3 regions of the Methylomusa anaerophila genome follow, and region 1 is predicted to be linked to each of the others. Evidence: a T-box and tRNA genes for the amino acid it is inferred to sense, from the RefSeq annotation. Region 1 holds a T-box; the other regions hold tRNA genes.
What was found. The T-box of region 1 lies ahead of MAMMFC1_RS02030 (valine--tRNA ligase). A T-box ahead of a tRNA ligase gene usually reads a tRNA of that ligase, here a tRNA-Val.
Positions count from the first base shown of each region.

Region 2: it has a tRNA-Val gene. The T-box ahead of MAMMFC1_RS02030 (valine--tRNA ligase) is inferred to sense a tRNA for this amino acid. The anticodon was not compared.
Region 3: it has a tRNA-Val gene. The T-box ahead of MAMMFC1_RS02030 (valine--tRNA ligase) is inferred to sense a tRNA for this amino acid. The anticodon was not compared.

Region 1 is NZ_AP018449.1:460,356-466,876, forward strand. Features, by position in the region: gene MAMMFC1_RS02025 (bifunctional folylpolyglutamate synthase/dihydrofolate synthase) at 1-493, opposite strand, end outside; gene MAMMFC1_RS02030 (valine--tRNA ligase) at 781-3,429, opposite strand; T-box leader at 3,472-3,692, opposite strand; gene mobA (molybdenum cofactor guanylyltransferase) at 3,760-4,383, opposite strand; gene fdhF (formate dehydrogenase subunit alpha) at 4,554-6,521, opposite strand, start outside.
Region 2 is NZ_AP018449.1:737,179-743,699, reverse strand. Features, by position in the region: gene MAMMFC1_RS03360 (HD domain-containing phosphohydrolase) at 1-783, opposite strand, end outside; gene MAMMFC1_RS03355 (aminopeptidase) at 1,026-2,138, opposite strand; tRNA gene MAMMFC1_RS03350 (tRNA-Asn) at 2,303-2,377, shown strand; tRNA gene MAMMFC1_RS03345 (tRNA-Glu) at 2,382-2,456, shown strand; tRNA gene MAMMFC1_RS03340 (tRNA-Val) at 2,574-2,649, shown strand; gene MAMMFC1_RS21095 (hypothetical protein) at 2,691-2,915, shown strand; gene MAMMFC1_RS03335 (heavy metal translocating P-type ATPase) at 2,932-5,157, shown strand; gene MAMMFC1_RS03330 (transcription repressor NadR) at 5,372-5,896, shown strand; gene MAMMFC1_RS03325 (MFS transporter) at 6,022-6,521, shown strand, end outside.
Region 3 is NZ_AP018449.1:3,835,075-3,841,595, reverse strand. Features, by position in the region: gene MAMMFC1_RS17330 (Nif3-like dinuclear metal center hexameric protein) at 1-737, opposite strand, end outside; gene MAMMFC1_RS17325 (tRNA (adenine(22)-N(1))-methyltransferase) at 728-1,417, opposite strand; tRNA gene MAMMFC1_RS17320 (tRNA-Val) at 1,560-1,635, opposite strand; tRNA gene MAMMFC1_RS17315 (tRNA-Glu) at 1,753-1,827, opposite strand; tRNA gene MAMMFC1_RS17310 (tRNA-Ile) at 1,997-2,071, opposite strand; tRNA gene MAMMFC1_RS17305 (tRNA-Asn) at 2,307-2,381, opposite strand; gene rpoD (RNA polymerase sigma factor RpoD) at 2,464-3,573, opposite strand; gene dnaG (DNA primase) at 3,624-5,438, opposite strand; gene MAMMFC1_RS17290 (deoxyguanosinetriphosphate triphosphohydrolase) at 5,727-6,521, opposite strand, start outside.

The sequences.
Region 1 (6,521 bases):
CATTGGTAACGACAGACACTTCAGGCACAATAACATTGGTCGAGTCTAAGAGTCCCCCCAATCCCACCTCGACAACAACATATTCTACACCCACGGCGGCAAAGTAATAAAATGCGGCGGCAGTCAGTATTTCAAATTCCGTAGGATGCTCATACCCTTCTGTAAGCATTTGTTCAACAAATTTCCGGGTATAATTGATGGCTTGCGCAAACTCTTCCCGTGCAATTTGTTTGCCATTTACAATCATCCGCTCCGGATAGTCGTCAAGATGAGGCGAAGTATACATACCTGTTTTTATACCGCTGGCAGTCATAATGGCGGCAAGCATAGCGGTGGTAGAACCCTTTCCATTGCTCCCTGTCACATGGATGGACTTAAACCGGCGTTCAGGGTGCTGCATAAGCTCAACCAGGCGGCTGATACGCTCCATTCCCAGGCTAATACCAAATTTGGTCAATGAGACAAGGTAGTCCATGGTTTCTTCATAAGTCACTATAAATACCTCCTTAAGTGGGGAACTGCTTATAAGCCGCCATCTGCGTTGTTGCTCCTGCGGTCCTCACTACAGCGTACGACCAGTACGCTTTCGTTCCGGTTCTCGTCGCGCCTAGCAGCTGACGACTTCTAAGCAGTTCGAGGCAGTTCGTGAATTAACGGATACAAGTTTACTTACTCGTTAAGTATTGAAGGGGCTAAATACCCAGTTGCGTCGCTCAACCTGTGGTTGACGTACGGGTGGGTACGCCTAATTAGCAGTTCGAGGCAAGCCAAGATTTCGTATTAGAGTTTGGCCAGATAGGCCAGGCGGTCGCGGATGGCGGTCTGCTTTTCTTCGTATTCGGCTTTTTTCGATCGTTCTTTTTCAATGACGTCCGGCGGGGCCTTGGCGATGAAACCGGGGTTATTGAGTTTGCCTGCAATGCGGGACAGTTCTTTGTCTAACCCTTCCAGTTCCTTGGTTAGGCGGGCAGTTTCCCTGTCAACATCAATTAAGCCTTTTAACGGCAGATAGATTTCGATCCCACTTGCTACAGCCGTCATAGCATTTTCCGGTTTCGGATCATTATCAGTCAAGAAGGTTACGGATTCGGCCGCAGCTAAGGTCTTAACATACTGAAGATTGGTTTTGACCGCTGCGGCTAATTCGTTGGCAGTTACTTTGAGGAGCACCGGACTTTTCCTGCCGGGCGGTACATTAACTTCTGCCCGCATATTACGAATCTCCTTGATCGTATCCATCAGCACAGTCATGATTTGTTCGGCTTCGGTTTGTACAAGACCGGCCTGCTCGCCGGGCCAAGGGGCAACAATGATACTTTGTCCGTCATGGGGCAGATTCTGCCAAATAGACTCGGTAATAAACGGCATGAAAGGGTGAAGCAGCTTGAGAATGTTGGATAAAACATACCACAATATATACTGGGCTGTATTGCGGCCCTCGGTATCCTCTTTGTTATAAAGGCGGGATTTGGCCAGTTCAATATACCAATCGCAGAATTCATCCCAAATGAAGTCATATAGTCCGCGGGCAGCCTCACCCAGTTCAAATCGCTCCAGATCGAGGGTTACTTCCCTGACTGTGCGGGCATAACGGCTTAAAATCCACCGGTCAGCCAAAGTATAGCGGGAAACATCCGGCCTAAACGCAGGATCAAAACCATTAAGGTTCATCATTACAAAACGGGATGCATTCCAAATCTTATTGGCAAAGTTTCGGCTAGCTTCAACCCGTTCCCAATAAAACCTCATATCGTTACCGGGTGTATTGCCCGTTACCAGCATGAAGCGAAGGGCATCGGCGCCATATTGATCAATAACCTCCAGGGGATCAATTCCATTGCCTAAAGACTTGCTCATTTTCCGTCCCTGGCTGTCACGGACGAGACCGTGAATAAAGACATGGCGGAAAGGTATATCGCCTTTAAACTTCAGGCCCATCATAATCATGCGGGCCACCCAGAAAAAGATAATATCATACCCCGTCACCAGAACACTTGTGGGATAAAAATGTTTAACCTCAGGCGTATCCTGCGGCCAGCCCATGGTAGAAAACGGCCACAAAGCGGAACTGAACCAGGTATCAAGAACATCCGGGTCCTGCTCCACTCTACCGCCGCATTTCGGGCAGGAGGTGATGTCATCCCGGGATACGGTAACTTCACCACAGTCACAATACCAGGCAGGGATACGATGACCCCACCAGATTTGCCGGGATATGCACCAATCGCGAATATTCTCAAGCCAGTTTGTATATATTTTGGTAAATCTTTCAGGCACAAATTGGATCTTGCCGGAAGTGACGGCCTCAATTGCCGGTTCAGCCAAGGGCTGCATTTTAACAAACCATTGTTTGGAAACCATAGGTTCAACTACAGTGCTGCAACGCTGGCAATGCCCCACGGCGTGAACGTGCTCGTCAATTTTAACCAGATAGCCCTGTTCTTTTAAATCACTCACCAAAACCTTGCGGCACTCGTAACGGTCCATTCCGGCATATTTGCCCGTATCAGCCGCCATTGTACCGTCCGGGTTCATTACGATGATTTGCGACAGCTGGTGCCTTAAACCCATCTCAAAATCATTGGGGTCATGGGCGGGAGTTACTTTAACCGCACCGGTCCCGAAAGCCGGATCAACGTATTCGTCGGCAACGACAATCAGCCGGCGGCCAAGTATAGGCAATAGCAGATATTTGCCGATTAGCTGCTTGTAACGTGAGTCATCAGGATGAACGGCAACGGCTGTATCGCCCAGTATGGTTTCCGGGCGGGTAGTTGCAACGGTTATATACTCGCCTTCCTGTCCTTCTACCGGATAACGGACATAATACAGATTACCCGGCTTTTCCTCGTGTTCCACTTCAATGTCGCTTAAAGCAGTGCTGCAGCGCGGACACCAGTTGGTAATCCGGTGGCCCTGGTAGATCAATCCTTGCTCGTATAAAGTGACAAAAACTTCACGAACGGCCCTGGAACAGCCTTCATCCATAGTGAACCGTTCTCTGGGCCAATCACAGGAAGCGCCCAACCGCTTGAACTGATTAATAATCCGGCCGCCGTACTGTACCTTCCAATCCCATACCCGGCCAATAAAGGCTTCCCGTCCTAAATCGTAACGGGATATGCCTTCTTGCGCCAGCACCTCTTCCACTTTAATCTGGGTGGCAATGCCGGCATGATCGGTTCCCGGCATCCACAGCGTATTATATCCCTGCATCCTTTTAAAACGAATCAGGACGTCCTGGAGAGTGCTGTCCAAAGCATGCCCCATATGAAGCTGCCCTGTAACATTGGGTGGCGGAATCACGATGCTGAAAGGCTGTTTTCCAGTTTCCACTTCAGCGTGAAAGAATCCGTATCTTTCCCAATATTCATACCACCTGGACTCAACTGCTTGAGGATCGTAAACTGTTGACATATTCTGTTCCATAGTTTCCCCCCAGTCGCAATAAAAAAAACTCTTTTCGTCCCTTATAAGGACGAAAGAGTTTTCAACCTTCCGCGGTACCACCTTGATTTCCGGTAAAAAGCCGGACGCTCAAAACCGTAACGTGGCTATCCGGCTGTACCTACTTTTTTTTCGGTACAGCAACTCCTGGCTGACCTTCTGCCGGTAAACCGAGAAGCCTTTCAGCCAGGGGCTTCTTCTCTGCACAGCTGTATCCGGCGTACTTTTCCAATCATCGCTGATAATTGTATAGAATTGGTTATATTATAACTTTCGTTTTCAATGAATGTCAAGCCAGCCTGCAAAAATATGCTACCTAACATGCCAGATAGATCTGGCCTTCTCAAGGTCAGCCACTGTATTAATATTCATAAAACAGTCTAAGTCTGTACCAAACTGTTTCCATTCCTCTTCGCCAATATAATGAATCGTAACAGCAGGGAAAAAATCTTTTATACTGCGCCGGTCGTGGAATAGGCATGATTCAATCGGGGCAAGACAGTTTTTTGAATATATGGCATGTAACGGTTCGACGCTTTCGCCATTGAAAGGAATTAATATGTCCTCATCCGCCAGGCGATTAACCATATACCGGATAAAATCACCATTGATAAACGGCATATCGCAGGCAAAAACAAAACTGTATTGAGTTGGCGCCCAAGTCAGGGCAGCATGTAGTCCGGCCAAAGGACCCTTGTTTTTAATAATGTCCCCGACCATTTCACAGTTAAGGTAGGCGTATTCTTCTTCGCTATTGGTCAATATGACCGGCTTTTTGTCAAATATAGACGCCAGCTTGGTTACCATTATCTCAATGAGCGGTTGATTACCAAGTTTCACAAACGATTTATTCGTTCCCATGCGGCGGCTTTTACCCCCTGATAAAATAAAAGGGGTAATTTGACCTAAAGCAAAGAGGTTCAGTTTATTATCCATCAATATCATTACCATTCTCCGCAAGGCAGTCCAACTTGGTCCCATTATAATGCTCAATCTTTAGTATTGTCAAGTTGCCGGCCGTATAATCTTGGAATACTCTATTTCGGTACTAATAGTTAAACAAATCGGCTCCCCGCCGGGAGCCGATTTGTCATTGCTATTTACTGCTAGCCAGCTTTTTCAACTTTCACTGCGCATACTTTATATTCATAGGTTTTGGTTATTCTGTCAATGGAACCGCTGGTAATTTCATTAGTGGGAGTTGACGCAAAGTGGAAGGACATCCAGACTACTCCCGCCGGTACACGGTCCGTTACCCAGGCTTTGGCCTGTACCTTGCCCCGGCGCGATGAAACTGCAATCATATTCCTATCCTTGATATTTAAGCGTTCAGCATCTTCCGGATTGATCATAGCCAATTCCTCGGAACGGAACTCAGTCAGATTTTTGGAATAGCCGGGAGTGGTTACATTATAATGATAGAGAATACGGCCGGTGGTGAGCAGTAAGGGGTATTCGGCGTCAGGCGATTCACCGGGCGATTGATGTTCAATAGCCTGGAACGCACCTTTACCGCAAGAGAATTTACCCTTATCGTGAAGATATGGGGTACCGGGATGGTCCTTATGGGGAACCGGCCATTGCAAGCCTTTCTCGTCAATGCGGTCATAAGATACACCGCCGTAAATCGGACTTAACGATGCCATTTCATCCATAATTTCGCTGGGATGATTGTAGGACATCGGATAACCCATTTTGTTTGACAAATCCCTAATAATACGCCAGTCCGCCCGGCTGTTGCCGATGGGATCAATGGCTTTGCGGACTCGCTGCACCCGGCGTTCCGTATTGGTGAAAGTGCCGTCTTTTTCGGCAAAGGAAGCGCCAGGAAGCACCACATCAGCCAATTTGGCGGTTTCAGTCAGAAACAGGTTTTGTACGACCAAAAAGTCGAGATGTTTAAGCCCTTTTCGTACATGGTGAGCATCGGAATCCGTTTTTACCGGATCTTCGCCCATGACATACAGAGCTTTTAAGTCGCCGCTAATTGCCGCGTCAAACATGTCGGGAATCATCAGACCGGCTTTATCTGGTAATTTTACTCCCCAAGCTTTTTCAAACTTTTCGCGGGCCGCTGCATCGGTAACTTTTTGGTAGCCTGAGAACACATTGGGCAATGCCCCCATGTCGCAAGCGCCCTGAACGTTGTTTTGACCACGCATTGGGTTGAGACCGGCATTCGGTTTGCCAATATTGCCGGTCATCATGACTAAATTGGCCAAACTCATAACATTGTCCGTGCCGCAAACATGCTCGGTAATACCAAGTGTATAGAATGCCTGCGCACACTCGGCGGTTGCATACAGTCTGGCTGCTTCCCGCAGCAAATGCTGGGGTACGCCGGTTATGCCCTCCACATATTCAGGGGTATATTTCTCTACTACTTCAGCCACTTTGTCAAAACCGGTGGTGCACGAATCAATAAATCGCTGATCCTGCCAGCCGGATTTGAGAATAATATGCATCAAGCCGTTAACAAGGGCGATATCGGTACCGGGCTTCAGCCGCAGCCAAACATCAGCTTTACCGGCCAGTTCAGTTTCGCGTGGATCAGCAACAATCAGTTTGGCACCGTGGCGAAGCGCTTGACGCATTTTCGCGCCAATAACAGGGTGAGCTTCCGTTGGGTTGGCGCCGATAACAAACAGCATTTTGCTGCTGGGTATTTCATTGATGGAGTTGGTCATTGCCCCGGAACCGAAAGAGGTGGCCAGACCGGCCACAGTGGGGGCGTGTCAGGTACGGGCGCAGTGATCAATGTTGTTGGTGCCAATCACCGCGCGCATAAATTTTTGCATCAGGTAGTTTTCTTCATTTACGCACCTGGCCGAACTGAGTGCGGCCAAGGCATCACCACCATGATTCTTTTTTATTTCACTAAATTTGCTGGCAACTAAATCCAGGGCTTCATCCCAGGTTGCTTCCACAAATTCGCCATTTTTCTTGATTAAAGGGGTAGTAAGGCGTTCCGGACTATGAATGTAATCGGTGCCAAAACGGCCTTTCACACAAGTGAGGCGGCCGTTCACCGCACTGGTCGGGTTAGAAGTTACGCCGATTACTTGGCCGTCTTT
Region 2 (6,521 bases), 280 kb from region 1:
TAGGGCCAAGCTAACAACCTCATGCAATTTTTCCGGTACCGATATGGGGTATTCCTGAGTAATGTGATTATTGTATCGGTCGCGCAGGGGGATACCATTGGCGTCTTTTTGTTGAATGGTCCGCGTCAGTGTTTGATAATTGTATAACTCGGCAACCTGGTTTTTATCGGGGTGAGCGACAACCGTTCCCTGGCCGTCAAGGATATAAGTGTAACTGCCTTTGCCTATGGTAAGCTGTTCCACCAGATCCTGAATGGAATCCAATTTCAAGTCGGCTCCCAAAATCCCAATGAGACCATCAAGGGAATATACAGGCATAAAAATAGATGTAACGGCAGTGTTGTCTGTTGTTGTATAATATGATTTACTGACAAAAGGGGTTTGCAGACTCATAAATTTTTTATACCACCAGCGACCGGAGCGGTCACTGCCGGGAACACCCAGACTGTTGGCCGTCTGCCACCCATGAATATCTTGTACAAATAATAGATCGAACTGGGGATGGCGGGATGCAGCTTGACGTAATATCATTTCCTGGTTCGCAGGATTAAATGAAGAGATATCAGTATTAGCGGACAATTCTTCGGCGACTGCATAAGACTTATCGATTAAGCTGCGTATATTCCGGGCGACTGATAACGTGAATACAAGACTGTCCTCACGCATTTTGGTTCCAACATCGCGGGAGATGATATAATAGTTGAAAATGCTGCAGGTAATTAGAGGGATTATTACCATTAAGACAGTGACGATAAATAGTTCGGTTCTGATTGATTTTAGCAACAGTCTCAGCCCCTCATTCGATTGCCGCGAATATCAATTTTTGTCAGTTATTAACAGATTGCAATCTATTTTGGAATATAATGTTGATAATAGTGATTTCAAAGCGGCTAACGCTAAATCCTTTATTTTTAAAATGAATTAAACGGAACTTTACAATAATTTTACAAAAAAGAAGAGACCCGGGGGATTCACCCATGGGTCTCTTCTGTACTAAAATTATAGTCTCTGCTTATAAATTGAATTTACACCAAGTTTTCGGGATTTAAGCCCTCAAGCGCGGGAATGATGAAGCGTCCGTCTTTGCGGATTAAGCGATCGTCAAACCAGATTTCGCCGCCGCCGTATTCAGGGTTCTGGATGCACACCAGGTCCCAATGGATGGCTGATTTGTTGCCGTTAAAAGCTACGTCATAGGCGTTGCCGGGGGTAAAATGAAAACTGCCTTTGATTTTTTCATCAAACAAAGTATCTTTCATCGGTGTATCGATGTGAGGATTGACTCCCAAAGCAAATTCACCAATGAAACGGGCGCCTTTGTCCGTATCCAATACTTTGTTGATTTTTTCCGTATCGTTGGCCGATGCGTTCATGATTTTTCCGTTTTTAAATTCAAGACGAATATTATCGTAGGTGAAGCCCTGGTAGATTGCCGGAGTGTTGTAGGTGAGAAATCCGTTTACGGAATTTTTCACCGGGGCGGTATAGACTTCGCCGTCGGGAATATTTCTTAGTCCGGAGCATTTTATTGCCGGTATGTCTTTTATGGAGAAGTTTATATCTGTGCCGGGTCCTATGATATGCACTTTGTCGGTATGTTCCATCAGATCAATTAAGGGGTCCATGGCTTTGGCCATTTTCGCGTAATCCAGGTTGCAGACATTGAAATAGAAGTCCTCAAAGGCTTCGGTACTCATATTGGCCAGTTGGGCCATGGACGGATTGGGATAGCGCATAACGCACCATTTGGTGTTTGGAACCCGTATATCCGTATGTACCGGTTTCATCCAATACTGTGAATATTTTTGCAGCTGATCGGAAGGTACATCCGCCAACTCGCTCACATTGTGACTGGCGCGAACACCAATGTAGGCATTCATCTCTTTCATCCGGGCTGCTTCCCAAGAAGCAATGGAGCTTAATTGCTTTTGGGTGGCATTGCGAATTAATGCCCGCTGCAACTGGTTGTTTTTCAGTTCAAGAAAAGGCACGCCGCCAACAGCATAAACCTCGTCGACCAAAGCCTTGGCCAGAGGATAAGCATCGTCAAAGACTTCAATCAGAATCTTTTCTCCGGGTTGTAACGCGATAGAATAATGAATCAAATTATTGGCTAAGGTTTTGATTCTAGGGTCCACGGATCACGCCTCCTAAAAATGGGATATATATTATTATAGTATATAGTTTATTTGACGTTGGCATGATTTATCCTTGCATATCCCACTTATTAACAGAAAAAAATGAATATATCCTCTTGCATTTTTATTTTCACTGTTATATAATTTGTTATGTCGCTAGACACTCCTTGATAGCTCAATGGTAGAGCACTCGGCTGTTAACCGAGTTGTTGTAGGTTCGAGTCCTACTCAAGGAGCCAAGCCGGCCCGTTGGTCAAGCGGTTAAGACACCGCCCTTTCACGGCGGTATCAGGGGTTCGAATCCCCTACGGGTCACCATTTTCGATATTCGAGGTTCGATGCACGATGTTCGAAAGGGCAGAAGTAACGAGCCTGGATAAATAGTTTTCGGCTAGGTGTGACGAAAGTCAAACGTCAGAGGTCGAAAACCGAAACGGGCGATTAGCTCAGCTGGGAGAGCGCCTGCCTTACAAGCAGGATGTCGGCAGTTCGATCCTGTCATCGCCCACCATAAGCGCAGTAAGCCTTATAGGAAATTCCTATAGGCTTTTTTTGTTTAGAAAAACCGGTGGGTATTGTATTTGCTTTGAGCAGGAACTTTATGGTTTTTTGGCGAAATATGCTTATATCCATATTAATATTAATCATATTAATGAAAGCAATAAGGGTGCCGAGATCGTTAGGGAGTTATCCAGGGGTTACAGTATGATTCGCAATCAACAGGGACAGATTAAAATACAGAGTGAGCGGGAAAGGGAAGCCCATATAGCGTTGTGAAGGCGAGGCAGGTCTAATGAATGAACGAAAAGTTATAATTAAAATCGGCGGCATGACTTGTGCCGCTTGCTCGGCCCGCATCGAGCGCGGGCTGAAAAAAATGCCCGGAATTATTACGGTGGCAGTGAACCTTATTATGGAGCAGGCCAACATTGCCTATGATGCGGACACGGTCGATGTGGATCAGATAATTGCCAAAATCAGCGACATCGGTTATACCGCTAGTGAACTTAATGACCATAACCCGCAAGAAAAACGAGCTTTTTCCAACGACCAGGAGAAGGCTGCACAGGAAACGGATATGTCCCAGCAAAAACGGTGGTTTTTGTTATCGGTGGCGTTATCTTTGCCGCTGGCCTTGAATATGCTGCTGGAGATATTCATGGGACATGGTATGGTTCCCATACTAGGGAATAAGTATCTCCAATGGATTTTAGCCACGCCTGTTCAATTTGGCGCCGGCTGGCAGTTTTACCGCGATGCTTACCATGCCGTAAAAAATCTGGGGGCTAATATGAGCGTGCTTGTGGCTCTCGGGACAAGTGCGGCTTACTTTTATAGCATCATGAATGTCTTTTTGCCCCATGGCATGGTGTATTTCGAAACCTCGGCTATCCTCATTACCTTGATTCTTTTGGGAAAGCTCCTGGAAGCGAGAGCCAAGGGCCAGACCTCGGCGGCCATAAAAAAACTTATAAATTTGCAGGCTAAAACAGCGCGGGTTGTCCAAGACGGCCAAGAAATAGACGTTCCTGTTGAATCCGTTGCCGTGAGCCAGATTGTGGTTGTCCGCCCAGGCGAGCGAATCCCGGTGGACGGGGAAGTACTGGAGGGGAACTCTACTATTGATGAGTCCATGCTTACCGGCGAAAGCCTGCCGGTAGACAAAAACCCCGGCGATGCGGTAACCGGCGGGACGGTAAACAAGTTCGGCAGTTTCCGGTTAAAAGCTACGAAGGTTGGACGTGATACCGCCCTGGCTCAGATTATTCGGGTAGTGGAAGAAGCTCAGGGTTCAAAAGCCCCCATTCAACGGATTGCGGATGTGATTTCAGCTTACTTTGTGCCGGTGGTCGTAGTAATTGCCGCAATTACATTCTTGGTCTGGTATATTTGGCTTGATGCCGGCAACATAACCAGGGCGCTTATTAATTTTACCGCCGTACTTGTCATTGCCTGCCCTTGCGCATTGGGACTGGCGACGCCGACGGCCATTATGGTAGGAACCGGCAAAGGCGCGGAATACGGAATATTATTTCGCGGTGGCGAACATTTGGAAAACGCCCACCGGATGACGGCTGTTGTCCTGGACAAAACCGGAACCATCACCAAGGGCCGGCCGGAAGTCACAGATATTGTTCCGCTGGTCGAAATGGAGCCGAATTTAATTCTCCAATATGCCGCCAGCGTGGAGCAGGCCTCAGAGCATCCGCTGGGTCAGGCTGTTGTCATGAAGGCGCAAGACCGGGGACTAAGTCTTTGGGCAGTGCAGAATTTTGCCGCTGTCGCCGGGTTTGGTGTGACAGCAGACGCCAACGGCCAGAAGGTGATGGCCGGTACCCGCAGACTGGCTGAACGGGAGCATGTGGTCTTGGCTCCCAATGTTACGGCAACAATGGAGACCCTTGAGTCTCAAGGCAAAACTGCCATGCTGGCGGCGGTGGACGGCAATTTGGTCGGAATTATCGCCGTTGCCGATACCGTAAAACCTGAATCGAAAGAGGCCATTGCCCGCTTAAAAACTATGGGGATAGCAGTCTGGATGATTACCGGGGATAATTGCCGTACAGCCCTGGCTATCGCCGGCCAGGTGGGTATCGAGGATGATCGTGTGCTGGCGGAAGTGTTGCCGGAACAGAAGGCGGAAGAGATAATCCGGCTCAAAGATAAAGGATTTGTTGTCGGCATGGTTGGTGACGGTATTAATGACGCCCCCGCCCTGGCTGCAGCCGATGTGGGCCTGGCCATCGGCACCGGGACAGATGTGGCCATGGAGGCTGCTTCGGTTACCTTAATGCGGGGCGACCTCAGAGGTATTGTCTCAGCCATCAGCTTAAGCCGCGCCACCATGCGCAACATAAGACAAAATTTATTCTGGGCGTTAATATATAATATTATTGGTATACCGGTGGCGGCCAGCGGATTACTTTCGCCGATAATCGCCGGAACGGCCATGGCTTTTAGCTCGGTTTCCGTGGTAACAAACGCCTTGCGGCTGCGACGATTTAAGCCGGAAGAATAAAAGGCAGGCTAGAGCGCGGCTATTTAAGTGAATTCAACCGGACAGCAAGCGTGAAGTTTGCCGCAACCATAATTTGGTGAGGGTGGTTCAAAATGTTCAGATGCTAGGCACGACGAGGACGTGAGCGGAACAGTACAGAGAAGTACGTGGAGTGAGCGCCCGCAGGAGCAACGACGCAGATGGGCGTTTTGAAACAGCCTCTTTTTAGCGGAGTGTGAGTGGTGGAGTGGATACCAAAGAACGACGGGAACAACTGCTTCAGCTTTTAAAGCAATCCCAAGTGCCTTTGACCGGCACGGCATTGGCGAATAAACTAGGTGTGAGCAGACAGGTGATTGTAGGCGATATAGCAATTTTGCGGGCAGCCGGGGTAAATGTGTATGCCACCCCTCTGGGGTATGTAATACCTGTCCTGCAATCAACCGCGGTCACTACCCATTTTGCCTGCCGTCACGGCCGGGACAGGATGGGGGAAGAACTGGCCATTATCATTGATAATGGCGGAAAAGTATTGAATGTTATTGTAGATCACCCGGTTTACGGTGAAATAAAGGCAAGCCTTATGCTTTCTTCCCGCCGGGAACTTGCCGATTTTTTACGTGATAGCGCCAACAGCGGAGCAGAACCGCTGTCTGTTATTACCGGCGGGGTTCACCTTCATATGGTGGAAGCATCTTCAGAGGTCATACTGCAGAAAATTGAACAGGAGCTTAGGACTGCCGGGATATTGGTGGAATGACTGGGTTCTTTCCTTTCGCCCAAAACTAAGAAAAGTGGTTGTTCTTGTCGGGAAGGCAGTGTATAATAAATCTAACTGACAAGACAAGTGTAAAGAACATGTGGCGCGAAGGGCGGGGAAGAGGAATGGAATTAGTTCAACGCTTGGAAACTTTGCCTGTGGGCAGGTTTCATTACAAACTGCTGCTAGTGACTGGGCTGGGCTGGATGTTTGATGCCATGGATACCGGCATCATCGCGTTTATCCTGCCCGTGCTGGCCCAGGAGTGGAACCTGACGACCGCTCAAATGGGGCTGATAGGCAGTATGGGACTCCTGGGCATGGCTGTCGGAGCGGTTTTAGCCGGAACAGCGGCGGACAAGTTTGGCCGTAAGACAGTTTTTGCCGTTACGCTGCTGATTTATAGTGTGGCTACCGGTCTGTGCGGACTGGCCTGGAATTACCAGTCGCTTTTAGTATTTCGTTTTCTGGTCGGGTTTGGCCTAGGCGGTGAATTACCTGTGGCCGCGACGCTAATGGCCGAGTACTCGCCACCTGCCAGGCGTGGCCGGTTCGTTGTGCTTTTGGAAAGCTTCTGGGGGTTGGGCTGGCTGGCGGCAGCTCTTATTTCTTACCTGATTATTCC
Region 3 (6,521 bases), 1.4 Mb from region 1:
ATTCGTCCCAATCCATGAATAGCGCCGGCATTTAATAATGGATATTCATCATAAGCTACCTCTTCATAGGGATGGGCTTTGATCATGGCGCTGATCACAGTGTGGCTGAGCTTTTCCGGTATAATAGTCTCTAATCGATATTCATCCGCATATTCAAGCTGTCCCTGTTTACCAAGATAAGGATTGGTTCCTGCCAAAGGGAAAAAAGTACCTGTTCCAGACGTTTGAAATGTGCAATGGCTGTAATTGCCGATATGACCCGCTCCGGCCATGGTCATGGCCGAACGTACTTCTTCTACATGGCTTTTGGGTACAAAAACCACCAGCTTACGTAATTTATCGGCTGTCGTGATTTTCAGTGGTTTTGTATCTCTAAGGCCCAGCTTATCAGCCAGCACATCATTTACACCACCATCCGCTATATCCAAATTGGTATGGGCCGCAAAAACAGCAATATCTGCTTGCAAAATTTTGCTCAGTATACGCCCTGCTGGCTGATCGGTTCGTACTTTCGTAATACCTTTAAACAGGAAAGGATGATGGGCTATGATCATATGTATTCCGGAAGTGATTGCCTGATCGGTTATAGCCTCATCCACATCCAGCGTCACTAAAATTTTACTGACTTCCTGGTTTGGTTTGCCTATAATCAGACCGACATTATCCCATGCTTCCGCCAACTGCGCGGGCGCAAGCTTTTCCATTGCATCTATCACAGCTTGACACATTACAGGCATATGAGTTTTTCCTCCAATGCTTTCATTTTGGCTATAAGTTCCTGATATTTAGGTGAAGCCGCGGCTGCGGGACTGCCGCTCATTGCAATTATAATTTCTTTATAATGTATCAATATCTCGGCTATTAACTGTTTTAATAGCGGATGTTTACTATTCCACAGTACTGGCCCAATTTCATAGAAAATAGGGTCTAATGGCTGAGTCTCTCCCTGCTCCGTTACAATAATCTGATAAGTTTTCCCTTCATCTTCTGCCAAAGTTTCATCAGTAATCCGCCACCTGTTTTCAGTAAGCCAACGTCTGACGGGAGCAGCAGCAATCATTGGCTGAAGAATCATACGGGTGACAGTTCCGGTGACATCCGGTCGGCTGGTAAGTATATTTATAATATTGGCTCCACCCATGCCGGCAATTACAATTGCGTCAACTTCTCCCGGCTTAATTACATTAAGCCCGTCTCCCTGTCTAACGGAAATAAATTTTTCCAGCCCGGCGTCTTGAACTGCCTTTTGAGCTGAAAGATAAGGTCCTTGGTGGAGATCACCCGCTATTGCATAAGAAATGATATTATGCCGGACCAAATAGATTGGAAGATAAGCATGATCGGTACCAATGTCACCCAGTCGGCTGCCTTGGGGAACCTTAGAAGCAATGGCGGCGAGACGTTTTCCGAGTTTCACTTGAGCTCCTCCTACATGATGTCCCAACCATAGTATTTCTCGAACTAGGGTAAAAATCCTTTTTGTGGAAACCCCCCCCCTGCCTATTCATTCACAAACGTAAAAAAACCTACGAAGACTGCTCGTAGGTTTTTGCAAAATTTGGTGGGCGATGACAGGATCGAACTGCCGACATCCTGCTTGTAAGGCAGGCGCTCTCCCGGCTGAGCTAATCGCCCGTTTCGATTTTCGACATCTGACGTTCGACTTTCGTCACACCTAGCCGAAAACTATTTATCCAGGCTCGTCACTTCTGCCCTTTCGAACATCGCGCATCGAACCTCGAATATCGAATATGGTGACCCGTAAGGGAATCGAACCCTTGATACCGCCGTGAAAGGGCGGTGTCTTAACCGCTTGACCAACGGGCCATAACAGTAGGCGGTCATCAGGCAGCAGGCGTCGGGAACGAAATTATTTAAGTTTATCTCTCTTATCTACTACCTATGACTAAAAATACTTATTTAATTGTCGGATTTCAATCATTTGGAGACAACGAAACACTCCCGCTGCCTGACACCCGATGACCGATGACCAAATTGGTGGGCCCACCTGGGATCGAACCAGGGACCAGCCGGTTATGAGCCGGCTGCTCTACCGCTGAGCTATAGGCCCTAGAGGCGTAACTATTCACCTTTAAGTTGGGAACTGCTTATAAACCGCCATCTGCGTCGTTACTCTTGCGGTCCTCACTACAACGTACCACCCAGTACGTCTTCGTTCCGGTCCTCATCGTGCCTAGCATCTGACAATTTCTAAGCAGTTCGAGGCATTTGATAACCTTAGCAGTTACCTAGAGAGATATTAAAACAGGTTTTCCGAAGAAAGCCTGTTTTACAAACTTATAAACTGGCTCCTCGAGTAGGACTCGAACCTACAACAACTCGGTTAACAGCCGAGTGCTCTACCATTGAGCTATCGAGGAATGACGCCAACGAAAATTATTATATCTCATGGTCATCTTTACGTCAAGTTTTTTTAATAATTAAATAGAACTTCGGACATCCCTATTCCAGAAAATCTTTGAGTTTTTTACTGCGACTAGGATGTCTAAGCTTTCTTAGTGCTTTCGCTTCAATTTGCCGAATACGTTCGCGTGTTACCCCGAAATGCTGTCCAACTTCCTCCAATGTACGGGCACGACCGTCATCCAGACCAAATCGCAATCTGAGAACCTTCTCCTCACGGGGTGTCAAAGTTTCCAGCACTTCTTCCAGTTGTTCTTTTAATAGCATAAAGGAAGCAGCCTCGGCCGGCGCCGGCGCATCCTGATCTTCAATGAAGTCTCCCAGATGAGAGTCTTCTTCTTCGCCAATGGGTGTTTCTAACGAAACCGGTTCCTGGGCAATCTTCATAATTTCACGAACCCGTTCCACGCTGACATCCATTGCTCTTGCAATTTCCTCCGGTATCGGGTCACGTCCCAATTCCTGGAGAAGCTGACGTGAAACACGAATTAATTTATTTATTGTTTCAACCATATGAACAGGAATTCGTATGGTACGCGCCTGATCGGCAATCGCCCGGGTAATTGCCTGACGTATCCACCAGGTAGCATAGGTACTAAATTTGTATCCCTTGTTGTAGTCAAATTTTTCTACCGCTTTGATAAGACCTAAGTTTCCTTCCTGAATTAAATCTAAAAACAGCATACCTCGACCCACATATCGCTTAGCAATACTTACAACCAGTCTAAGGTTGGCTTCCGCCAGCCGGCGCTTTGCTTCATCGTCGCCCTGTTCCATACGCTTAGCCAATTTAATCTCTTCATCAGCCGTCAAGAGTGGAACGCGGCCAATCTCTTTAAGATACATGCGAACAGGGTCGTCAATACTGATACCTTCTGGAATGGTGAGATCAATATCTACCTCTTCGGCCGTAACTTCGATCTCAGAAATATCCGGACCGTCTATCATCTCCACATCGGGCACTTCATCAACAATCTCAATGCCTTTATTAGTGAAAATCTCATACATATCGTCAATTTCATCCGGTGATAAATCTTCGCTCTGCATTGTATCCATGATCTCGGCATATGTCAACACACCGCCACGTTTTTTGCCTTTATGCAGCAATTCGTCAACATGCTCATTGGACAAAGTTTTTTTATCGGCCATATTTCTCCCCCCTTCCCTTGGCAAGACCGGAAAATGTGGATACTGATAAGTTAAAGTTGATGTAACTTGCTAATCTCATTTTTGATTCGCTGACTCTCTGCTAATTCCTGCAGAAAGTTGCTATCCCCCATACGTTCTAATTCATCGGCCGTCAAACGGTGTTGTTCATATAAAGCAGTTAAATGCGCCAAGCGAATAGCTCTTATACAACCGTCAACAAATTGGGCAATATCATGGAATTCTATATCCATTAACATAATATGAGAAAGCTCGGTTGCTGCTTTTTCGCTTAGATTATTTGCACCATTATATAATATAGCCGGTGTAATATTTTTTTCCATATTATACGCGTTAAATATAAAATTAATTATTTCTATTCGCTCACTGCCATGTACTTCTTCACTTTTCAATTGCGTGGCAACGTAAGGAATAAGCGAAGGTTCGTCAAACATTAAGCGAATAATCTGGCGTTCAGCTTTGGTTCTTGCCGGGATAGGTTTCTGAGATGAAAACGCAATATTTATATTTTTCCCGTTTTTTACATTATTATCCTTTTTGCTTTGAATAATGTACTTTCGTATTTCGGCTCTAAACGCACCCTCGTCAACCCCTATTAGTTGTGAAAGCCGAGATATATGAGCTTCGGTTTCCACCTGATTTCTAGTTACAGCCAATATAGGAACAAGCTTCGCAACAGCGGCAATTTTACTTTCGATACTTGAAAAATCCGTATTGGCTAAAGCCTGACTAATTTGATATTCAACTAGCGGCAGAGAGTCCTGTATCAAAAGCTTATATGCTTCACTGCCGTATTTTCGCAAAAATTCATCAGGGTCTTTGCCGTCAGGAATCTGCACAACTCTAATCTTAGCTCCCAAAGCACGCACTACTTCCAACGCTCTTAAGGTTGCGTTCTGACCGGCGCTGTCGCTGTCATATGAAAACACCATTTCCACATTGCATTTAAGGATCTGTCTTGCCTGCTCGGGAGTAAAAGCGGTTCCCAAGGAGGCTACTACATTTTTTATCCCCATACAGTGTGCGGTAATGGCATCCATGTAACCTTCCACAACAATTGCCTGACCAGAGCCGCGGATATTCTCATAAGCTATATCAAATCCATATAAAACGTGGCGTTTATTAAAAATTAAGGTTTCCGGAGAATTTAAATACTTAGGCTGGCTATTATCAATCACCCGGCCACCAAAGCCGATGACCCTTCCCCTTGCATCACAGATCGGAAATATAATACGGTTCCGGAAGCGGTCGTATACTCCTCGGCCGGACTGTCGGGAAACTGCTAATCCCGATTTAAGTAAAACGTCCAGGGAAATACCGCGCTCCAAAAATGCTAGGGAAAGCTTATCCCACTGAGGGGGAGCAAAGCCTATTTTATAAGTCTCGATTGTTTGATCAGCAACACCTCGTGCTGCCAAATACTCCCGAGCGGTTTTACCCAAATTGGTTTTAGTCAAACACGAAAAAAAGAAATCTCTGGCTAATTCGGTAGCCTGATATATTTTGTTAATTTCCTGATCCCTTATTTTTTCCCGTTCAGATTTCTCTTTTGCCGGCAAGGAAACATTCATTTTATTGGCTAATAACTTCACCGCATCCAAAAAACCAATGTTTTCGATTTTCATCAAGAAATTGTAGACATTACCGCCGGTTTGGCATCCAAAACAGTAAAAAAATCCTTTATCAGGAGTAACAGAGAATGATGGTGTTTTTTCATGATGAAATGGGCAACATCCCCAATAATTCTTACCTCGTTTTTTTAAGGGTACGTAATCGGAGATTATACCAACAATGTCGCTTGTCTCACGCAACTGTTCAATAAAATCTTCGAATACTAAGTCTTTCATAGTTTTCACCTAGCATATTTTTCGCCATTTATTTTCATAATCCTGCTAAATAACCGGTTTACTGCCTACCAAAGCATCCTGTCATTTTGCCAAATTCGACATAAATAATTATTATTCCTGCTACTGCGGTTACAGATGCTCAGTTGTTAACAGGATCAAGCTCCATGTTTAAATATTATTCAATATAAATGACAAAATTCCTCTTTGGGATCTTGACAAACAACAGTATATTTGTTAAATAAAACAACCGTGATCCAATGACCCGGTTGTGAAGATAAATTATTGTCCTCATTTAGACTGGGCCCATGTTGATGGGATAAAGAGCTTCTCGAATATCTTAATAGCATATAAATCGGTCAAACCCGCAACATAGTCGACCGTCGTTGTCTGCAACCCCCAACGTTTTTCGCGGTCTAAGAACTCTTGCGGCAAACTATCGGGGTTCTTCATAAAATATTCATATAGCTTACTAATAACATAGCGAGCTTTTTTCCGGTCTGGTTCCAGTTCGGGCGAATGATATATTTTTTCGAACATGAACTCGCGTAACTGGTCCATGGCATTTTTAACTGGATCTGACATAAGAATTTCTTTTTTCCCTGTAGATTTTATAATAATGTCAGACACCATGACAGTAATCATGCGGGAAGGGTTGGTCCCCAGCGTTGAAGCAACATTTGGGGGAAGATCGGAAGGCCTGAGCATCCCCGCCCGTATTCCATCATCGTAATCATGACATAAATAGGCAATTCGGTCACCAAACCGAACAATATTTCCCTCCAAAGTAAGCGGTTTGCTATTCCCGGTATGATTGAGTATTCCATCCCGTACTTCCGCTGTTAAATTAAGGCCCTGCCCGTTGCGTTCCAGATGCTCAACAACACGGAGACTCTGCTCATTATGGCTATAACATCCGATTAAATCTTTGAGTGCGTATTCACCGGAATGACCAAAGGGAGTATGCCCTACATCATGACCCAAGGCTATGGCCTCAGTCAAGTCTTCATTTAGCATTAGGCTTCGGGCAATCGTCCGGGAAATTTGAGCTACTTCCAGGCTATGAGTCATTCGCATCCGGTAATG